3 regions of the Chengkuizengella sp. SCS-71B genome follow, and region 2 is predicted to be linked to each of the others. Evidence: predicted binding sites of a transcription regulator. Region 2 holds the regulator's gene; each other region holds the start of a gene.
The links. Region 2 encodes LexA, which represses DNA repair genes until DNA is damaged. Its sites were predicted from a motif close to CGAACATATGTTCG; they were not measured.
Positions count from the first base shown of each region.

Region 1: a site for LexA is predicted at 3,089-3,102, ahead of VQL36_RS12475 (DNA polymerase IV). Genes of this name have one in related genera too.
Region 3: a site for LexA is predicted at 4,919-4,932, ahead of VQL36_RS14290 (YolD-like family protein). Genes of this name have one in related genera too.

Region 1 is NZ_JAZHSH010000001.1:2,553,696-2,560,491, forward strand. Features, by position in the region: gene VQL36_RS12460 (zinc dependent phospholipase C family protein) at 82-696, shown strand; gene VQL36_RS12465 (hypothetical protein) at 889-1,074, opposite strand; gene VQL36_RS12470 (YolD-like family protein) at 1,468-1,800, opposite strand; gene VQL36_RS12475 (DNA polymerase IV) at 1,797-3,041, opposite strand; gene VQL36_RS12480 (GNAT family N-acetyltransferase) at 3,236-3,868, shown strand; gene VQL36_RS12485 (acetoin utilization protein AcuC) at 4,022-5,197, shown strand; gene VQL36_RS12490 (MATE family efflux transporter) at 5,245-6,681, opposite strand; gene VQL36_RS12495 (DUF2087 domain-containing protein) at 6,729-6,796, opposite strand, start outside.
Region 2 is NZ_JAZHSH010000001.1:1,809,787-1,816,582, reverse strand. Features, by position in the region: gene pyrH (UMP kinase) at 1-166, shown strand, start outside; gene VQL36_RS08980 (GNAT family N-acetyltransferase) at 475-1,011, shown strand; gene VQL36_RS08975 (winged helix-turn-helix domain-containing protein) at 1,366-2,577, opposite strand; gene VQL36_RS08970 (LysM peptidoglycan-binding domain-containing protein) at 2,652-3,029, opposite strand; gene lexA (transcriptional repressor LexA) at 3,197-3,820, shown strand; gene VQL36_RS08960 (hypothetical protein) at 4,122-4,277, shown strand; gene VQL36_RS08955 (hypothetical protein) at 4,449-4,736, opposite strand; gene VQL36_RS08950 (hypothetical protein) at 5,289-5,492, shown strand; gene VQL36_RS08945 (hypothetical protein) at 5,688-6,152, opposite strand; gene VQL36_RS08940 (hypothetical protein) at 6,468-6,796, opposite strand, start outside.
Region 3 is NZ_JAZHSH010000001.1:2,917,857-2,924,652, forward strand. Features, by position in the region: partial or broken gene VQL36_RS14245 (IS3 family transposase) at 1-586, opposite strand, end outside; gene VQL36_RS14250 (hypothetical protein) at 728-1,225, opposite strand; gene VQL36_RS14255 (transcriptional regulator) at 1,526-1,744, shown strand; partial or broken gene VQL36_RS14260 (hypothetical protein) at 1,914-2,285, shown strand; gene VQL36_RS14265 (excalibur calcium-binding domain-containing protein) at 2,268-2,456, shown strand; gene VQL36_RS14270 (hypothetical protein) at 2,761-3,291, shown strand; gene VQL36_RS14275 (helix-turn-helix transcriptional regulator) at 3,350-3,892, shown strand; gene VQL36_RS14280 (helix-turn-helix transcriptional regulator) at 3,920-4,297, shown strand; gene VQL36_RS14285 (hypothetical protein) at 4,328-4,561, opposite strand; gene VQL36_RS14290 (YolD-like family protein) at 4,561-4,863, opposite strand; gene VQL36_RS14295 (DUF1259 domain-containing protein) at 5,121-5,549, shown strand; gene VQL36_RS14300 (hypothetical protein) at 5,871-6,005, opposite strand; gene VQL36_RS14305 (hypothetical protein) at 6,187-6,426, opposite strand; gene VQL36_RS14310 (peptidoglycan recognition family protein) at 6,427-6,796, opposite strand, start outside.

The DNA.
Region 1 (6,796 bases), 740 kb from region 2:
TAAGCTTTGGTTAAACGAGTTCACTCACTACGAATTAAACTAAATAATATTATGAAGTAGGTGATTGATATACCTTGGCCAATGATACACTTTACAATAGCTTACAAATATTATAATGGTCGTCCTGAGCCTTCCTTTCTTCTTGGTAGTGTTGCTCCAGACGCAGTTTTGGTTAGAAAAAAAGATACTGAGGGGAAAATTAAATCTCATTTAGGCAGGAGTTTGGAAACAGACGATTATTTAAACTTCATGAAATCAAACTACATTACGAACATAAAAGACAGAAACTATTTTAATTTTCTTTTAGGTTATATCGCTCATGTATTTGTTGACTTAAAATGGGCAGACCTTAAACATCAAATATCCTATCATGATCGTTCACTTAAAGAACAAATTTGGCAGGAAGAAAACCAAATGGATTTCCATCTATATCAAAATGTTGATTGGAGAGAAGAATTAGTTGAAGCTATCAAAGTATCTCCAATTTATGAATTAGATCAAATGTATACACTAAACGAACTTGATGAATGGAGATGCAAAATATTCGCATGGTTGGATGATTCAAATAATGAACCGAAAATTGAAAATGAATACATAACTATCGATAGAGTAGAAAGCTTTATTAAACAAGTAACAAAAGAGCTTAGTGAATTGATTGAAGAATTAGAGCGCTTCTCTATTAGAGAAAAGCGCTAGATATTCCTCAATAACAGACTAATATATACTCATTTATCTTTTTAATTTTATCATTAAACCTAACTTACTAGTTTCTTATGCTCATTTTTTTATCCAAAATATTTTTGCGTACAGACGCCCATCTCTATAGATGGTATCTTCAAATCAGGTGGAGTAGAGTCTCCATCTGATTTCTCGATGTTTAAGCTTTGCTTAAACGAGTTCACTTTGAATTACCAATACCCTATTTAACAACTCGTCCACTTCAGTAGACATTAGCAGACAATCCATATAATACTCTTTATAGTTATCTTGTAACCTATTCAATTCTTTTCGTAACTCTTCTAACTTCTGAAGTTCCTTTTCCATTTCCAACTTAATTTCATTTACCTTTTCCATTAGATTCGCATCCTTTCGATTTAGCCTTGGGGGAAGATCTCCCAAGGAAATGAAACCTAAACCAGTTTCTTTGAATACACTTCATTTCTGCTGAAACGATTTCAAAAACAGTAAAGTTCATCAGATAATATACGAACAACTGAGATGGATTTGCTCCTAAAACCCTTTCCCCTCTCCATTGACGAATTTGCAGATGTTATAGTTTCAATATTATTGTTTTTCAGTTTCTATAAATAAAAAAAGATCGCATCCGACTTTGCCTTCTTGGCAAGGTGGTTTGCGATCTTTTTTACGTTCTGGCAGATGGCTGTCAAATGATCCAGCTTAAAATAAGTCCTATAAAAAAGAGAGCTAAAGCTACTAACTAAGTGTCAGCAGCTAAATGGGAAAAGTTCATTTTACATCCACGATGGTATCAAACTGAATCCATTCATAATCATCATTATAAAATAGTTTAATGCGCCTTAATGTCGAATCCATCTTGCTGACTATTCCTGTTACAAATTGATTTTTCCCTCTTTCATTAAATAGCTCGATTGTAACCTCTGCACCATCTAACATTGAATCGGACAAACGTTGTGATATCAATCCAACTTCTTCCTCAACAAGCTGTGGTTTCTTTTTCTTCTTTTGCTGTTCGTTGTATAAATTAATACGCTCTTTATGCTCTGGAAGCATCATACGGCTAGATTCCCACAAGCCATTTCCCTCTAATTTTTTACTCACTTATAATGTCCTCCAATCTTAGCTGCTCTGTCTTTGGCTTGCCCCGATCCAGTCACAGAAGCTGCGCGCATAATAATCGCATCTCCATACTTATTCTTTAACCCATCTGTCGCCTTTTCCAACGAACGATCTTTTTCAAATGGATCAAACCAACTCAATTGATATTCCTGATCACTCACCAACTGTGTTAAAGAAACCCCGAGACTGCGTATAGGTGAACCATCCCAATGTGTATAAAATAACAGGCGGACAGTTTCATATACTTCATTGGTTACATTCGTTGGAGCTGCTATCTTTTTCTGTCTATGAAACCCAGTCGGACGATCAAAATCAGCTCCTCTGCATCCTACAGAAATAACAAAACCCATATAACCTTTCGTACGACACCTGCGACAAACCAATTCTGTTAATTCTAATAGTATAACCTCAAGTTCTGTTTTGCTCCAATAATCTCTGGGTAATGTCATTTGGTGCCCAATCCCTTTTTGCTTTTCGTGCGTTTGACGCGTTACTGGTGAATCATCCATTCCCTTGGAAATTTTCCAAAGCAACTCTCCGTTCACTCCCCATTTTTCGCGAAGTTTATAAAGGGGTGTATTGGCTAAATCTCCTATCGTATGAACCCCCAAACGTAATAAATGTGTATTCATTCGGGAGCCTACTAAAAACAGTTTGTGTATGGGCAAGGGCCAAAGTACAGCATGCAAATCTTTTTTAGGAAGACAAAAAATTCCTTTTTTATTTTTCTTAGCAAAGTTGTCACACGCCATTTTTGCAACTACTTTACAGTAGCTGACCCCTATTCTTGTATATACGCCAGTAGCATCCATAATTTTCTCCTGAATTTGTTCGGCAATTTGCTCTGGTTTTCCAAATAGATGCTGCGTATTTGTAATATCTAGAAACTGTTCATCAATAGAATAGGGTTCCACTAAATCAGTGAAGGTCTGCAAAAGTTGAGTAATTTGCAAAGAAACGTCGATATATAATTGCATTTGAGGCTTTAAAATAATTAAATCGGGACACTTTCCCAATGCTTCTCCCAACCGTTCTGCTGTCACTACCCCATTTTTCTTAGCTAATGGACAAGCTGCTAGGACAATACCTGATCGCCGTTCAGGATCTCCGGCGACTACAACAGGTTTATTTTTATATTGTGGATGTGCTGCCTTTTCAACCGAAGCATAAAACGATTGACAGTCAACCAGCATAATTATACGCTCTTTTTTATTCATTTCCATCACCCTAAACAGAATATATGTTCTTATGGTTATCGTATTCAATATAACGAACATATATTCCTAATTCAAGCGGTTATTTTTTACAATAAACGATTGTATATAATTGTTTACATTCTCTTGTTAAATTTAATTCCTATTTGTATAAAATAACTGTAAAATGATAGTAAGGATCATTTTTTGAAAGGGGAATCAGTATGGAACATATAAAAATCCCTCATCAACAAAAATTAAAATTTAAAGATAAAACAATTTACATAGAAGGTCCAATTTCTTCAGCCGAATTAAAAGCGTTAACCATGCATGAACGTTTAGTTGCCTTTCGTGAACCGGAAGAACAACAAAAAGCACTAATTGAAATTACCTCCTTACCAGAAGGTAGAATCATCATTGCTCGGGACGAAAATACCATCGTAGGTTACGTAACCTTCCACTATGCTGATGAATTGGAAAGGTGGTCAAAAGGAAATATGGAGGATTTAATAGAACTAGGTGCTATAGAAGTCGCTTTCCCCTATCGATCTTTCGGTTTAGGAAAAAAGATGATTCAACATGCTTTTTTTGAAAATCAAATGGAAAACTATATTGTATTTACGACCGAGTATTACTGGCACTGGGATTTAAAAGGCAGCGGTTTAAGTGTTTGGAAATATCGAAAAATGATGGAGAGATTGATGGAATCCGCTGGGATGACATGGTACGCAACAGACGATCCTGAAATTTGTTCACATCCCGCAAACTGTTTAATGGTGCGCATCGGAAAAAACGTGCCGATAAGTTCAGAGGAGAAATTTGATCAAGTCCGTTTCCAACGCCGTTTCATGTACTAGCCAACCCCAAAAAGTGAAGTAATGCATTGTAGCTTAATCCGAATACTTTTCGGGGACCCCATAAACCTAAAACCACAAAAGTGAGACAAAGCTTTGTAAGGTTAGAAATTTCGTAGAAGAAAAATCAAAAGAAGCTAAAAAGGAGCAAGTAAAGTGAGTATAAGTTCAGCCTTTATTTATCATCCTCAAACGTTAAACTATAAATTTAATGAACATCACCCCTTTAATCAAAAGCGTCTAACTTTAACGATGGATCTACTAAAGAAATCCGGCGCTTTAAATGAAGATAATATAATCACGCCAAGTCCAGCTTCAGATGAATCTATTCATGCTGTACATCAAACTGAATTTATACAAACCGTCAAAGAATTAAGCTCACCTTCCCCATCAAAAAAAGCATTGTCTCAAGCTGAAAAGTTTGGACTTGATAAAGGTGACACACCTCATTTTGAAAACATGCATGAAATTACCTCTATTGTAGCTGGAGGGTCAATAGAAGCAAGTAAACAAGTCATGTCAGGACAATATTCACACGCTCTTCACTTAGGAGGAGGATTACATCACGCAATGCCAGACCGATCTGCTGGTTTTTGTGTATACAATGATGCCGCAATTGCCATTCAATACATCCGTAAAAATTATGGCGCAAAGGTATTGTTTGTTGATACAGATGTTCATCATGGAGATGGAGTTCAATGGTCTTTTTATGCGGATCCAGAAGTTTATACTTTCTCAATTCATGAAACAGGGAAATACTTATTCCCAGGTACAGGGTATGTAACCGAACGAGGTGAAGATAGTGGTTTTGGATATAATTTAAACCTTCCTATGCAACCGTATACAGAGGATGAATCGTGGCTGAAATGTTTCAGTGAAACATTGGAAAGAATTGTGAAAAACTTCAAACCTGATGTCATTGTCAGCTTACATGGTTGTGATGCCCACGTATATGATCCTCTTTCACACATACATTGCAGCATGGATATTTATCTCAAAATGCCTCAAATCATTCATAACATTGCTCATGAATACTGCAATGGAAAATGGATTGCACTTGGTGGAGGAGGATACGATATTTATCGTGTTGTACCAAGGGCATGGAGTCTGCTGTGGATGGTGATGTCAGATCACCCAATAATTCATTCTCTTATAGAAAAACCAAACCTCACACTGCCTGAAGAGTGGATACAACAGTGGAAAAAACAAAGTCCAAAAACACTTCCAAATACTTGGTTAGATAAAAGAGACGAATGGGACCCAATGCCTAGACGTGTGGAAATTACAAAACAGAATGAAAAAACAAAAGAAATGGCATTAACATATTGTTGAAGAAGAAATCCCGACATGTAACAAAACATAGAGCGGGATTTCTTAGGTCAATCCAAATTAGTTATATTTTTAAATTTTAATTTTTTCAAATAAAGTTGTGTTAGCAAATACGAGATGAATAAAAATAATCCGTTAACGATAGCAATAGATATAAAAACTCCATATAACCCCAAATCATATTGATAAACCATTACATAAGCCAATGGAACAGTCAGAAGTATGACAATGACAAAGTTTAATAAAGCTCCTAACAAAGGTTTACCTGTTGACTGGAAAATAGATATGGAAATAAGCGATACCATTGCGCCAAGAAAAGTTAAAGAAAGCATTCTAACTTGGGTTACACTGTTATCCACCACTTCTGGTACAGATGAAAACAAAGAAAATAAAGGATAAGCGACTAAGTTATATATCAGTGCCAAAAACAAGCAACAAATCAGACCTAATCCCACATTTGTTTTATAAATCTGTTTAACTCGCTCCATATTATTTCTGCCAAAATTCTGCCCAGCTAATGTGATCGTAGAGGTAGCAAAAGCAAATCCAGCCATTCTAAAAATCTCATCGCTCCTTCCTACTAATGACCAAGAATTCATTGCACTCTCACTAATCGAACTTACAATATGATTCAAGAATACTAAGCCTACACCCGAAGTTGCCGTCACTAATAAAACTGGTATAGCAATTTTAAGGATCTCACCAATAACTTTCCTGTCAACATGAACTATCCCCCATTTCAATTTTATGTTTGACTTCCTTTTAAATACGGACATAACATATAAACAGCTAACTATGATTGAGATTGTTGTGGCTAGGGAAGCACCTGCAAGCCCCATATCAAAACCAAATATAAGAATCGGGTCCAAAATAATATTCAATATTGTTGAAATAAGCATTGAAAAGGCGACATATTTAGCTAATCCTTCACCTTGTAAAATTCCAGATAATACTTGTGTCACTAGTATAAAACCTAAACCAGGCAACAGGAAGTATAAGTAGGTAAGTCCATAATCCATTGCTTCAATACTTAATTCGGTACCAGCTAATTTTTGAACAATGTTATCACTAAACAAATATCCAGACAAAACGGTCAGTAAGGAAATCAATAAACCCAACATCAATCCAGAATCTGCAGTTTTATCAAGCAACTTATTGTTTTTCTCACCAATTCCCCTAGCAACCAATGCACTTATTCCAATAAAAAGACCACTGGATATAGCCGTAATAAAAACAAATATAGGGAAGATTAGTCCCAAACCACTTATTAAAGCAGTTGAATGTTTATCAATTGCTGAAACGAACAATGTATCTACAATATTGTAAGCAAGAGTCAAAACATTTGCGATTAATATAGGAATCGCAAGTTTTAAACTTATGGGGACAATCGGTCCTTCTAATATACTTTTTGTTAATTTATCATCATCCTTTTCATATTTTTGTTCCTTCATTTCTTTTTCTAAAATTGATTCTTGTCCTGTGCTCATTATTTTTTCACCTCCTTTCACGTTTGATTTGATGCTATTTGGGTATGTTATTTTCTCGATCTTTTCGTGTTATACCCCTTATCCCCATATGGCTGTAATTCATTTAGCCATTTTT
Region 2 (6,796 bases):
AATTACAAATAATATAAAAGTTATGGATCAATCTGCTTTATTATTAGCAAGAGATCATAAGCTCCCAGTTCATGTATTTAATTTTGATAAACATGAAGCAATGAAAAAAATATGTGAAGGACAGCATATAGGAACTTCAATCAATGAAGACGTTACTAAATTTTAATATATAATGAACATATGTGAATTCATCATAAAAATCCAATTTCTAGGGATTCATTCACCCAGATGTTGGACTTGATCAATTCAATTGTTTCTAATAAGGTGTATCGTTTAATATACTCAAATATAAGATGTTGCAGCATAGTTGAAAATTGTTAATAAGTTAATGTTGTTTAATCGAAAGTGAGAGTGTTAAAATGGCTTTTAAAGAAGAAGAAAAAGAAGTTCTGAGTATACAGACAACAATACCCTAAAACTATAAAATTTAATAAAAAATCAGATTTCTACTTTAAGTATTGGAGGAATGCTAACATGAATACTCATTTCATCAAATTAACTGAACCTAATAAAAACCTTGTAGATGTGTTTAATCGCTGGGCAAACGATCCTACTTTAATCCCGTTGACTCGTCCTAACCAAATCAAGTCAGAATTAGAATATCAGCAAACAATTACTAAAGAAAACTTATTTCAACGATTAGAACATGAACAGATCTACCTAATATATCTGGATGATCAGTTAATCGGCGAAATGAACTACATGGTCGATCCGAGACATCTGTACAAAAAAGAGCCAGGAACTGCCTGGATAGGGATTACGATTGGTGAGCCCGAAGGCCGTGGTAAAGGAATTGGATATGTGGCGATAAAATATTTAGAGGATCAAATTATGAAAAAAGGTCTTAAACGTATTGAATTAGGAGTATTTGAATTTAATGAACAGGCACTGAAACTGTATCAGAAACTGGATTACAAGGAAATTGGGCATGTTAATAATTTCACCTATTGGCAAGGTAAAATGTGGAATGATATCCGCATGGAGAAGTATTTAAGAGTCAACCCAAACTAAATTCACCAGAATTCTTTAGAGCACTTTTTCCAAACTAAAACTAAAGTAATTTGGTATTCAGCAAAATGTCAAGCAGAAAAATCTGGCTGAACTAATATTACGATATGGCGCAATTGCTGAACATACAGGCAAAAAATGATCAAACTTTATAAAAATTGTTCTGGAATAATATATTATGAATCTGTTTTAATCTTTTTAAAAACAGATTCTTTTAAATACGTAAAACCAACGCTATTTGACATATTTTTGATCAAATTTAAGAATAACCTACACCTATACAGCGTCCCTAAGTGTGGGCGGTGTAAAAAATAATCTTTTAATCATCATAGACACTTGAATATTCTATAAGTATAATTATTTTTCATCAACTAACCATCCTAAATTTTTTTCTTCAATTAAATTAGAATCTGCAAGTATTTGTTCTACACCCAAATAACGTATAAATCTCTCAAAACACGTCTTTAAATCAGACTTTAATTGTTCTGAAACCTTAAACCCAGATTCCCACCACCAATTTTTAATCATTAAAACTTTATTCTTTTTATCTTTAACTGGTTCAAACCTTGCTATAAAGCGATCATTATGTAAAATTGGCAGAACATAATAACCATATCTTCGTTCCTCTATAGGTTTATAGACTTCCCAAATATATTCGAAATCAAAAAGTTCCTTAATTAACTTTCGATCCCATATCAGATTATCTAGTGGCGCGATAATTGAAGCATGATTTTGACCATCATGTTTTGTTAAAAAGCTTTCGTCTGATTTTTTCATGTAAAATTTATTGGATATTCCCTGTATTGTTACTTCAATTAATTTCCCAGCTTCAATTAATCGTTGTATGGACTTTTTACGATCAGAGCTCTTAATTTCTCTAATCCCTAACCATGCATCCCCTGATCTATCCCACAACAGACCAATCGCTCCTATACGTCTTAGTACATACCAGTCTACATATTGCTCAAACGTTTTATTCGGGTCTTTCTTTATTAACAGTTTTTTCGGCAGATTTCGATCTGTAACATCGTATATTTTACGTGTTCTATCCTTATCATAAATAATTAAATCTCCTGCAAAATATAAACTTTCTAAGGCAGCTCTTGATAATCGAGTAGGTGCCCACGACCAATCAACAATTTGATTATATGATAAATCTTTCGAAGATAATGGTCCCTTTTCTTTAACTAGGCTTAACACATCCTGACTAATTGCTTGCACTTCATTTATCCTCTTTAATTGTTCTCTCTTCTTAGCTCTGAATCTTGAAAAATAAGGCCAGTCCTCCGTAAGATAAATGGACATGTTTTTATCCCATCCATCTAATAATACCCTTTCCTTGTATAACAACTCATGAAGCATACTAGTACTATAATTACGAATTCTTGATTGCAACACTAATTCTTGGTTAAAACCCACCACATTCAGTGGATCAAATTGTATGCAACCGACTCGTTGAATTAAATCGATGATTCCTTGTTTGCCCAGAAATTGATTTGAAGGTCTCAACCCTTGATATGAAATCAGAAAATGGCGTGCTTTTGCTTTTGATAATGATATTTTGTCCACAGTGAACTCCTTTTTAGATCATAATCTACTATACTAGCTATTATTGACACAATACTTCATGTCAAGTACGCCATCTATAATTCTCCAGTAGGAATCAATAAAGCTTGTCCTATAATAATATTACTATTTTCTAGATGATTTTTATTTTTAATTTTAGAAATAAAATATCGGATGTCCATCTCTCTAGGTACATAACACTTAGCAATACTCCATAGTGTATCTCCAGGTTTTACATAAATTTGTATGAATTGTTCTTCTTGCTGTTGAACCGTTTCCGTATTCTCGGATGCAAAAACATTCAAGATGGCTCCAAACATCAAACCAATTGTTACAATAACAGTTGTTATTAAAATAAAAAATACTTTTTTTCTTAATATAATTGATTTATTTTGAGCTCTTAACTGCACTGCTTTTTTTGTATCTATGGCATTACTCGTATAAATTAAATGCACATTAACTACCTCCCAAACATTTGTTCTAAACAAAGATTATCACGAACATTTGTTTGTGTCAATACTTTTTTCGAACTTATGTTTGTGCGAAATAACGTTCTGTGTTATAATACCAGCATAATACATAGATCGTTTAGTAAGGTGAAATAAATGGGGAGGGAATTAGATTGAACAAGTTATCTACCAGGCAACAATCCATATTGGAATTTATTAAAGAAGAGGTGCAAAAAAAAGGCTACCCTCCATCCGTTCGTGAAATAGGAGAAGCAGTAGGTTTAGCATCAAGTTCCACAGTACATGGCCATCTGGAAAGATTAGAAAAAAAGGGGTTTATTCGTAGAGACCCTACAAAACCACGTGCAATCGAAATATTAGATGAGGAAAGTCCTACTCCTACTATCGCTACCTCATCCATAGCACAAGTACCTTTAATAGGAAAAGTTACAGCTGGTCTTCCAATTCTTGCTACAGAAAATATAGAGGAGTACTTTCCACTTCCAAATCATTATGTTGGGGACTACAATGTTTTCATGCTTCAGATTGTTGGAGAAAGCATGATTGAGGCTGGAATTCACGATGGAGATTACGTCATCGTAAGACAACAGCAATCCGCAAATAATGGTGAAATTGTAGTAGCCATGACTGAAGATAATGAAGCAACTGTCAAGAGATTTTTTAAAGAATCAAATCACTTTAGACTACAGCCTGAAAATTCAACCATGAAGCCGATTATACTCAATGAAGTCAGTATATTAGGTAAAGTAGTGGGGTTGTTTAGAGACATTAGTTAATAAGAAACTGACCTACTTGTAATCTAAAATTTTTCAGAACGCACAAAAATAATGAAACTTCTTCCAATAACGGAGGAAGTTTTTTTATCGCTTTGAATAGATCATCATTTTTAAATCAAAATTTAATAAAGGCGTTCACACATTTTAACTAATATTGGTAAAAAAGTATAATCAAATTTAATTTTGCTTCATACATTATTAAAGTGCAAAAATTTTACATTTTATTTACAGAAAAAAAATATTTTTGCGCTATGGTTTAATTATCAAATAGAAAAATAATAAAACATGTAGGAGTGAGACAATGGATTTATTTGGGTATGGGGATTATAAATTTTCTAACATTAAAGAGAAAACTAGACATCGTTTATACGAAGAATTTGAAAAGTTAGAAAGTAAGAAATCATTATCTCCAAAAGAAACAGATTTATTTAATAGCAATTATAAGAAATATCGTTAATTTTAGCAGTCACCGAATTTAACCTATTAATAAGACCATCATATCCCATCAGGAGAAAACCTTGGCAAATGCTGAGGTTTTCTTCTTTTCATTACAAAAAAACACTGGAGTCGGTGCAGAACAACTTATCTCATTCCTACTTTTTTGTACTCTGAGTATACGTTAAAATATTCAATAAATAATTGTTATATCCACAACTTGCCACGAAGCTAAATTTTGAATTCTTATAAAAAAATCTCCATCAAATCTTCGCCTATAATTAAAATCAAAATATTTTTCTCCAGTAGTAAGTATTTCTTGAACTTTTTCACTGCCGTCCCATAATTGTAAACGAACAAATGGTTTAGATGTAATATAAACTCTATTAATTGAATCAATAAGAGGAACATCGTAATACGCACGTTGGTTTAAACTGGGACTATAAGAAACTCCTTCTGCCATTACTAACTTTTTTAACATGCCATAAATCCTCCTAAAAAAATGTAATATTAATTTACTTGTTATCATAGTAATATATTTTTTAAATTTCATAATTTTTCAATATAACCAATTTAACCCCAATAATCACATTAAAAGATAGTTATACTCGTATTTCTAAGTGTAAATATACAAATATGTATATTTACTTTTTTTAGTCCCACTACAAAACTAATTTAATGACTTGTTATGGAACATAGAATATATAGACTGCCAAAGCTGTGGGAGTCTTAACTTGCTGCATCTGTTGGAAGCAGTTTGTTTTGTAGCAGCTGGTGGGTGTTGATGTAGGTATTATAACCATTATCAACACTCAATGATTATAAAATCCGCATTTGTCTGTGTCAACATGTTATATGATTTTATATGATGAAATAAGTAATAAATGATGATGTAAGTAATACTTCAACAATCGCATACATTATGACGTACTTTATTCACAAAGGACAATATTATTATTTACTAAATCACACGCTTATTTTCATCATCCATTAGTTTATATGTAATTAAAAAATTATAATAAGGAGGAAAAATATGAGTGAACGTAAGATTGATAGAATCGCTTATATACAAGCTTTAGGAGATGATGTAAAGATTGTAACAGGAGACAAGTTTATATGTGTTCCCAAAAATACTATAATGGCACATCCCTTCAATACAAACTGGCATGTTGAAGGAGATGCAGTATTGTATACTGTTCACGGTCCTATCCATCTAAGAGGAGAAGTAGATAACTAGTAACCTTAAAATACTCCCCTTCAAGAAAAACAGAATTTTTTTTAAACCTGTCTACCTTTAGGGGAGCATAAAATCTAATTTAATACCAGGTGCAAAACATCTCTGAATATTTCAATATAGGGGTAGAACAACATCTCCATCAAGCTCAGGAAAAGAAATTCCCTAGAATGAAAAAATGTAAATTTTGTTAAAGAATTAAAGAGAAGTAAATCGTTGTCTAGTTACTTTTCCCCAGTAAGAATCTACATAAACATCTTCATCAAATTCCCAAGAAGAAAATTCTCCAATTACCTTCCTCCAAAATGTAGTTGCATATTCTGCACCCTCTATTTGTTTAACTTGCCATTTACCCTTAAAAATAGAAAATAAATGATGTGCAAACTTTCTTCCAAGGTCTTTTTTTCGACAAGAAGGAATCACATAAAATTCGCACACTTCAAAAAAATCTTCTATTGATTTTCTAACTGCGGCTAAGCCAATTGGGATCTCTTTTTCATAAAGTAAAAATCCTTCTATATTATCTCCTAAAGTTGTATCCAGTTTAAACACTCCATCAGAATCAGGTAACTTTTCAGTAAGAGCAGAGAATTCACCTTCATAACTTTGACATAAATTAAGATATATATGCTTATTACTAGAATCTACTGAAACAATATTCATATTAAAATCATCTCCTAGTTGAATCAACTAATTCCTTGCTTCTTTACTTATATAATTTTGCTTAACTTCGCTTTTCTATTTTAAAAGAATAATGGTTTTCTGGTTTATTTTCATATTTAGATCCATACTTAAGACTAATAAAAAAAGAAAATCAGTATGTTAAGTCATTATTTCGATTCTTATTTAGAGTACTCCAGCGAGTTCAAAAGTGCAATGATTACCAATAAGATAAATAGTATGGCAACAACAAAAAAAGCGCCATATTAGCACCCTTCTTGTTAAAGTTTAAATAAAATTTTATTTTTCAACTGTAATCTATAATGTAAATACAGAAGCTTTTAGACTTCTAGAGCCTACAAAGATAGCAATACTTGCTCCACCAATCACATTTGTACAAGCTAGCTCATACGTGTTGGTTCCAAAACTTGGGTTATTATCCACTATAGGAAATCTTGGGAGATTTGTATTTTTTAAAAGATCATCCGGTTCTGCATAATCGATTTCGTCATTGATCGTTGCAATCACATCTCCATTGCGTAGGAGATCATATGTTACTTCAAAAGTTGAAAGCGTATTGAACCCAAAATCATCTACAGCAATTTGAATCATAGAATCCAATAATATTTGTGTTTTCTGTGGTTGTT
Region 3 (6,796 bases), 1.1 Mb from region 2:
CAGAATGAATAAAGGCAGACGGAACCAATCTTACTTTTCTATTATTCTTTAATTTGAGAAGCGTATCTGTTGCGATGTCTAAGGTCATGCGATCTGACAGGTGGTAAGCTAGTATTTCGTTAGTTGAACCATCTTTAACGTCGAAGGACATACTTTTGGCTGGGGGAAAGCTCTATTTTCTCATCCCCCTTTCGACAAAACGAATCTTTTTTAACAGTTCGTTTTCTGCTTTTAGTAAGTTAATTTGTGCTTCTAAACGAGCATTTTTCTCCTCTAGAGTAAGTTCTCTTTCCAATGGGCGCCCTGAGTTCCCTGCCCTAGTGTCACGTAAACCGATTGTCCCGTTCTTCTTGTAAGCTTTCTGACATCTTTTACTTGCCGATCTAACTCTTTCCGTTCCCAAAACTTCTACATCAAAACCGCATTGTTCAAATATTTCTCTAGCAAATTTCCCTTTCTCTTTTTCTACAATAAAAATATGCTTAAATTCATCTGTATAAGTGATTCCTTTTGAACTAACAGATTTAACGTATTTATTGTTTCTCAGTTGCTCTATCTCTTTCTTTATAAAAGTTTTTTTACTCATAATTTCTCCACTCCAAACTAATTCTCTCGTTATATTATTAATTATACAAAAAATACCCTATAGCTAGACTTTTTTTGAGTGTCTACACTACAGGGTACATTTTATCTAGTTTGTAGGTTTAAGTTGATAGAGCCTTTTATTTCATCCTGGAAAAGCATATCTACGGAACAGTTTATTATATAGCTCATTAAATTCTTCCAAAAATTCATTAGCTACTTCTAAATTTTCAAATGCTTGATTTTTCAGTTTTTTATCATTTTGTTTTTCAATGGATGCTTGTAACAATTGAAATGCACCCAGTCGGCGCTGTAATACAAACCCATAATCAAAAAGTAATTCCTTTACTTCCTGTGTTTCAAAATGATCATTATGCATACTATTATAGATTTGTTTATATAAAGTATATCTAGGAATAATTTCTTGAGTTAATGTTTCATATAATATAGTATCATTTTGATAATTCTCTCCCGTTACACTTTCAAACAAAGACATTAATTCAACTTCTTCATTTGCCTGAATCAACATCATTTTTTCATGGTATTCTAAAAAATCTTCTTCCACTGAAACTTTGTTAGATACCATGTAAGTAACACTATTAGTTATAATCAATAAAAACACAATAAGTATTATTTTCTTCAACGCGTCCCCTCCCCTTTATAAATATATAATATACTATTATTTAATAGTTAAAACTGGTAATTATATCCATGATATTAAAATCCTTTAAACATATTTATTAACCTAATATAACCTGTATTAATAATGTGGATATACAGTCTAAAATCAACCTCTACTATAAGTTCATTTTTCATTTTTAAAACCTCCTTAGATATTTGTTAGAAGTGTATGTGCCACAGATTGTACACTATTCCACATTTATTCAATAGAAATGTATAATAGTTGATCCTACTGTCAATCCTGCATTTAAGGAGGGATTAAATGTTTGGATTAGGTAAACCAAGAACAAAATTAGGGAAATATATCGATAAGAAGAAAATCTCACAAAAATGGATAAGTGATAATTGTGGAATAGACAAAAATACAACAAGTAGATTGACTGGAAATGATAGCTATAAACCAAATCGAAGTACAAAACATAGAATAGTATCGGGATTGAGAAAAAAAGGAGAGGAAGTGGAGGAATCGGATTTTTGGTGAGTTGTAAAAACTTGATATAATGGAGTAGAACTACATTTTAACTAATGTATGTTTATGGGTTAACCACTGACTTAATGTCGATGGTTTTTTGTTATAATCAATACAATAGTTTTACTAACTTCTAGGAGGAAATATCTTGAGAGTTACTTATGTACTTATACTTTTATTAATGTTATTAGGTTGTTCGCAATCTAGTGAAATAGTTACTTCTAATGCTACATATGATGAAATTTTGGTTTTTCCTGCTGATAGATACCCCGAAACGGCAACACATATTGAATCAGCCATTTTAAACGGTCAGTCTGCTGTATGTACCATAGATCGTGATGGAGCAGATGAAAATAGAGGTGAATCACTTGCAGGAATCCCCACTAAAGATGGATTTGATAGAGATGAATTTCCAATGGCAATGTGTGCTGAAGGTGGAAAAGGTGCAAGTGTAGCTTACGTTGATCCTTCAGATAACAGAGGGGCAGGATCTTGGGTTAGTAATCAATTAGAAGACTATAGAGATGGAACTAGGGTGTTATTTGTAATTGAAGAAAAAGAACTTGGCAGTGTTCAAGTTGCTAACAATGAAGAATCCACAATTGATATACCTTATGCTAACTGTACACTAGCAAGAGAAGCAGGAGTTACACCTTTACATGCAGGTGATTTAGGATATAGTACAAAACTAGATCGAGATGGTGATGGAGTAGCTTGTGAGTGATGCTTTTTAAAATGTTTTATATCTCTTATTGTAAAATATTAGAAGGTTGATATAATAGAGTTACCTTTTCTTTGCATTAAATAGATTAGTTTATGGGCTAATGGTCTCATTAGGAATGAGACCGAACCACTGATTTAAAATTCAGTGGTTTTTTTATTTGTTCTTTTCTTGTATCAATAATAACTCTTTTTTTACATCTTATATCAATGAACATTTATTCACTTTTTAAAAAGGAGTTGACCAAAAATTTAACACCATGGTATTTTTAATAATAAAAACATTGTTTAAAGGGTTGGTTTACCAAATGAATTATTCAGAATTATTCAATAAGTATATTAAAAAAAGTGGTTTAAGCTGGGCAGAGATTACAAGACGATTGCATGATGAAAAAAATATAAAAATTGATCGTTCTTATATATCAATGCTTAAAAATGGGAAAACAAAATACCCTGCATCTGATGAAATTAATAGAGCCATTGCAGAAATAACAAGGTGTGATCCCAATAAACTTGTTATGGCGGGTTATCACGAAAGAGCACCTATTGAAGTAAAAGAAGTTTTAGATAAAACTATTTTTTATGAAAAACTCTTAAAGAGGATTTTATTAAAAACCCAGAATTTTGATAAGGAAACTCAAGAGCTAATTAATAAATTCTCCAATCTTGTACCTCGTGAACTAGATGATTCAATATCTGAAAAAAAAGAAATTGATGTCTCAGATGAATTCTTATTTAAAAAATACAATTTAAAGTTAGATGGTAAATCCTTGAGAGAAAAAGATATTAAACTTGCTGTAGCTTTTTTGCGAACAGCTTTAAAGCATAATGAACAATAAATATTAAGAGGAAACTATTTGGACACGTCTTATCCAAAAGATTTCAGGAGGGCAGAAGATGAAAGTTGGAGGAATAATTAAAGAATTAAGAAAAGGACATAAAATGACTCAAGTTGAATTAGCTAAAAAATTAAATGTCGCTCCTACAGCAGTTTCAGCATGGGAACGAGATGAGAATAGACCGCTTTTGGATAAAATCACAATTTTAGCAGATATGTTCAATGTACCAGTTTCACATTTTTTTAAAAGTTCACGAACAGAACAGATGTCAGTAGGAAAAAATATCAAAAGAGTACGAAAAGCTAAAAAAATTACACAAAATGAGCTTGCAAACATGTCCAATATGTCAAGGTCTTATTTAGCTGATATTGAACGCGATCGATATAACCCAAGTGTTGTTTCTCTAAAACGCATCGCCGAATCCCTCGAGATAAACTTAAGTTCATTAATAGACGATGATGGAAATGATAAAAATGTCATACCTGATATAAAGAAAATACTAGAAGATAACAAACAAATCAAATATGACGATGTTTTAATCGATGGAGAAGAAAAAGAAAAAATACATCGTGTTATAAAAGCAATTTTAGATATTGAATGAAAATGTGTTTTCAAGAGGGGTTTTACAATGAGTGATTTAAAAATGTCGATGGGTAAAAAAATTAAAGAATTGAGAAAAAAAAGAGGATTATCTCAAGATGATCTAGCTGAGCATTTGGGAATGACAAGAGCAAATGTTTCTAACTATGAACGCGATAAAAACAAGTATTTACCAAGTAGCAGTCTAATGAAAATTGCAGATGTGTTAGGTGTATCCTCAGATTATTTGTTAGGTAAATCTAATGACTCTAAAACACCAGAAAAAGAGTTTCTTCAAAAATTAGAATTATCAGATGATGAAATACTTAAAAAGTTTTTTCTCACATTAGATGGAAAAGAATTAACAAAAGAAGAAGTCAGAATTGCAGTGGCTTTTCTTAGAACCAACCGTCAAATGAAGGGATGATTAAAAGACTAACCGCCTAAATAAGCGGTTTTATCTTCTAAACGGTGAATCATAATCCCGAGTATATATAATCTTTATATTTTGTGTATCTCCATCTGGACATTCTATATACCCACCTCTAACAAGTCCATTTAATACTGAACGGACTGTTTGGTCGTCCTTACCTGTTTTGATTTCTAGTTCAGGAATGGTTGGCATTCTACGTTTTGAATGAGAAAAGTTATACAAAATTCGTAATACCTTTCGTTCAAGGTCGGTAAGCATCAGGACACCCCCACTATATCACCAAACTTGATCCACTCATATTCATGCTCATGATCTAATTTAATTTGTCTTAATTGGGTATCGAATTTAGTCACTGTTCCCGTCTTAAATGCATTCAGACCAAAATCTCTGAACAATTCAACTGTAATTTCCGAGTTACTTAACATAGAATCTGATAACTGCTCTGATATAACATTAACTTCTTCCTCTGCTAGTACTGGCTTCGTCTTTCTATTTAGCTCTTGTTGATAATCATTATACGTTCTTTGTGTTCGGGTAGTATCATTCTGCTTGCTTCCCACATCATATTAGATCCAGGTGTTAGTTTATTTTCTTTCATTATTATTCACCTCTTATAGAACATTTGTTCTTATTATATAAGAGGTACAGGGAGATACGCAAGAGCACAATTTAATATTTACAATACAAACATCCAGTCAAAGTTCAATCTTAACTCATACAATATCCCATCAAATAAAAGAATAAGAGAGGTGTTTAATATTTTCCTAGAATACCTATATTTGAGCACAATTTATTAAAACGAAGGGGAGTTTTTTTTATGAATACAAATCAAAATTTTAATCAAATATGCAAAGCTTTTGCTGAGGTGCTTGGAGGAGAGCCTACAATAAAAAATGGGGTGTGTACAGTTATATTAAGCAGAGACATTGCAACGACTATACAAGGTGTTAGATCTCAATCTTTACTTTTATATCCTGCCGATTTTTCCTTTGAAGCATTGACTGAAGATGGCGAGGCATTAAACTTAGGAGCTATAGGGCTTTTACAAGGTGAAGTAACTCCTTTTATAAAAGAAATACTAAAAGATGAGAATATGGAATTAGGGACTTTGAGTAACCATTGGCTTTATGAAGACCCACGTATACTTTATACTCATTTTCAATCTATACAACCTCCTTTAGATTTTGCAGAAACCGTATCCAGAGCATTTAAAACACTACAGATTCAAAATTTCATGACGTGTTAAGTAGTTTTATTAAAATTAATAGTGAATTGAAATAATAATAAAAAGTAATCATTAGGACATTTGAATCAATTTCAAGTTTCGGACTATTTAAATAAGAAACTCCCCGACCAGCTACACTATGAGCCAGTGGGGGTTATTTACGCTTACCTTTATTTAATTCACCTGGTTCTTTTTACTTGAATTAATTAAAGTCTATTCAAATGGATTTTCCTTTGTCCAATCAGTTGGTCCTTCATTACTAGCAATAAATTTTCGCCATAACTCCCCACTTTCTTTATCAAATATAATAATATTATTATCATTTGCTGGGATTAATTCATATTATAATGATTGTTCTTGTGTTATACCTACCTTCTCTTCTTGATTTGAATGTAAAGATTGTGAAATAATCCAAGAACTTAAAAGAATGCATCCCCCTAAAAAAATAATAGAAAAGAACTGTAATTTTTCACTCACTATTAATACCCTCCAAAATATTGTAATATCACCAACATTATTATCTTAGCTCTCTATTAATATACCACTTTTATTTTACGGGTTCGTTGGTTCATGGTTTTAGACACAATAAATACTCCCCTTTAAGTAGCAGAATTTTATTTTTTAATCTTTCTACCTTTAGGAGAGCTATCACATTAACTCATTTCTGCACTATATTTTTAGCGCCACTCCATAATCCACTAGCAGCTAATCCCATTACTATGCCTACTAGAATAGCTTGTTTTGGATCACCAGGTGCCACATAAACAATACCAGTTACTACCCCTAATACTAAGGATAAAACTGGTTGATACTTAGCCCCTAATCCTAGTTGTTTTACTAATTGAACTAATGCAACGATAATCGGCACAATTGCAAAATCATAAACTTGAAATTCCATTTAATTTCCTCCTTCCAATTTTTTATTTGATAATCGATCTAACATAACAAAAAATAACCAAGGTATGTCCTGTAAAACCTCGTCAGGCTTGTCCTCTACTTTCTTTTTCCATTCATCAACATCATGAAGTAATTCTTTCTCATTAAGATTCTCAATAGATTGATGAGCCATTTCTATCTGCCATTTTTTTAACTTCAAAATCAATTCCTCCCTCGGTAAACAATCATAGTATTCTTTCACTACATCCTGTAATAACCGGTCATAAGATTTACCCATTTTTGATAGTGCGTTTTGTGGATCTGTTTTACGTTGTGGATCAAGGATGTGATGACCGATGATAGAATTAGACGGATCTAGTCCAGCTACATAA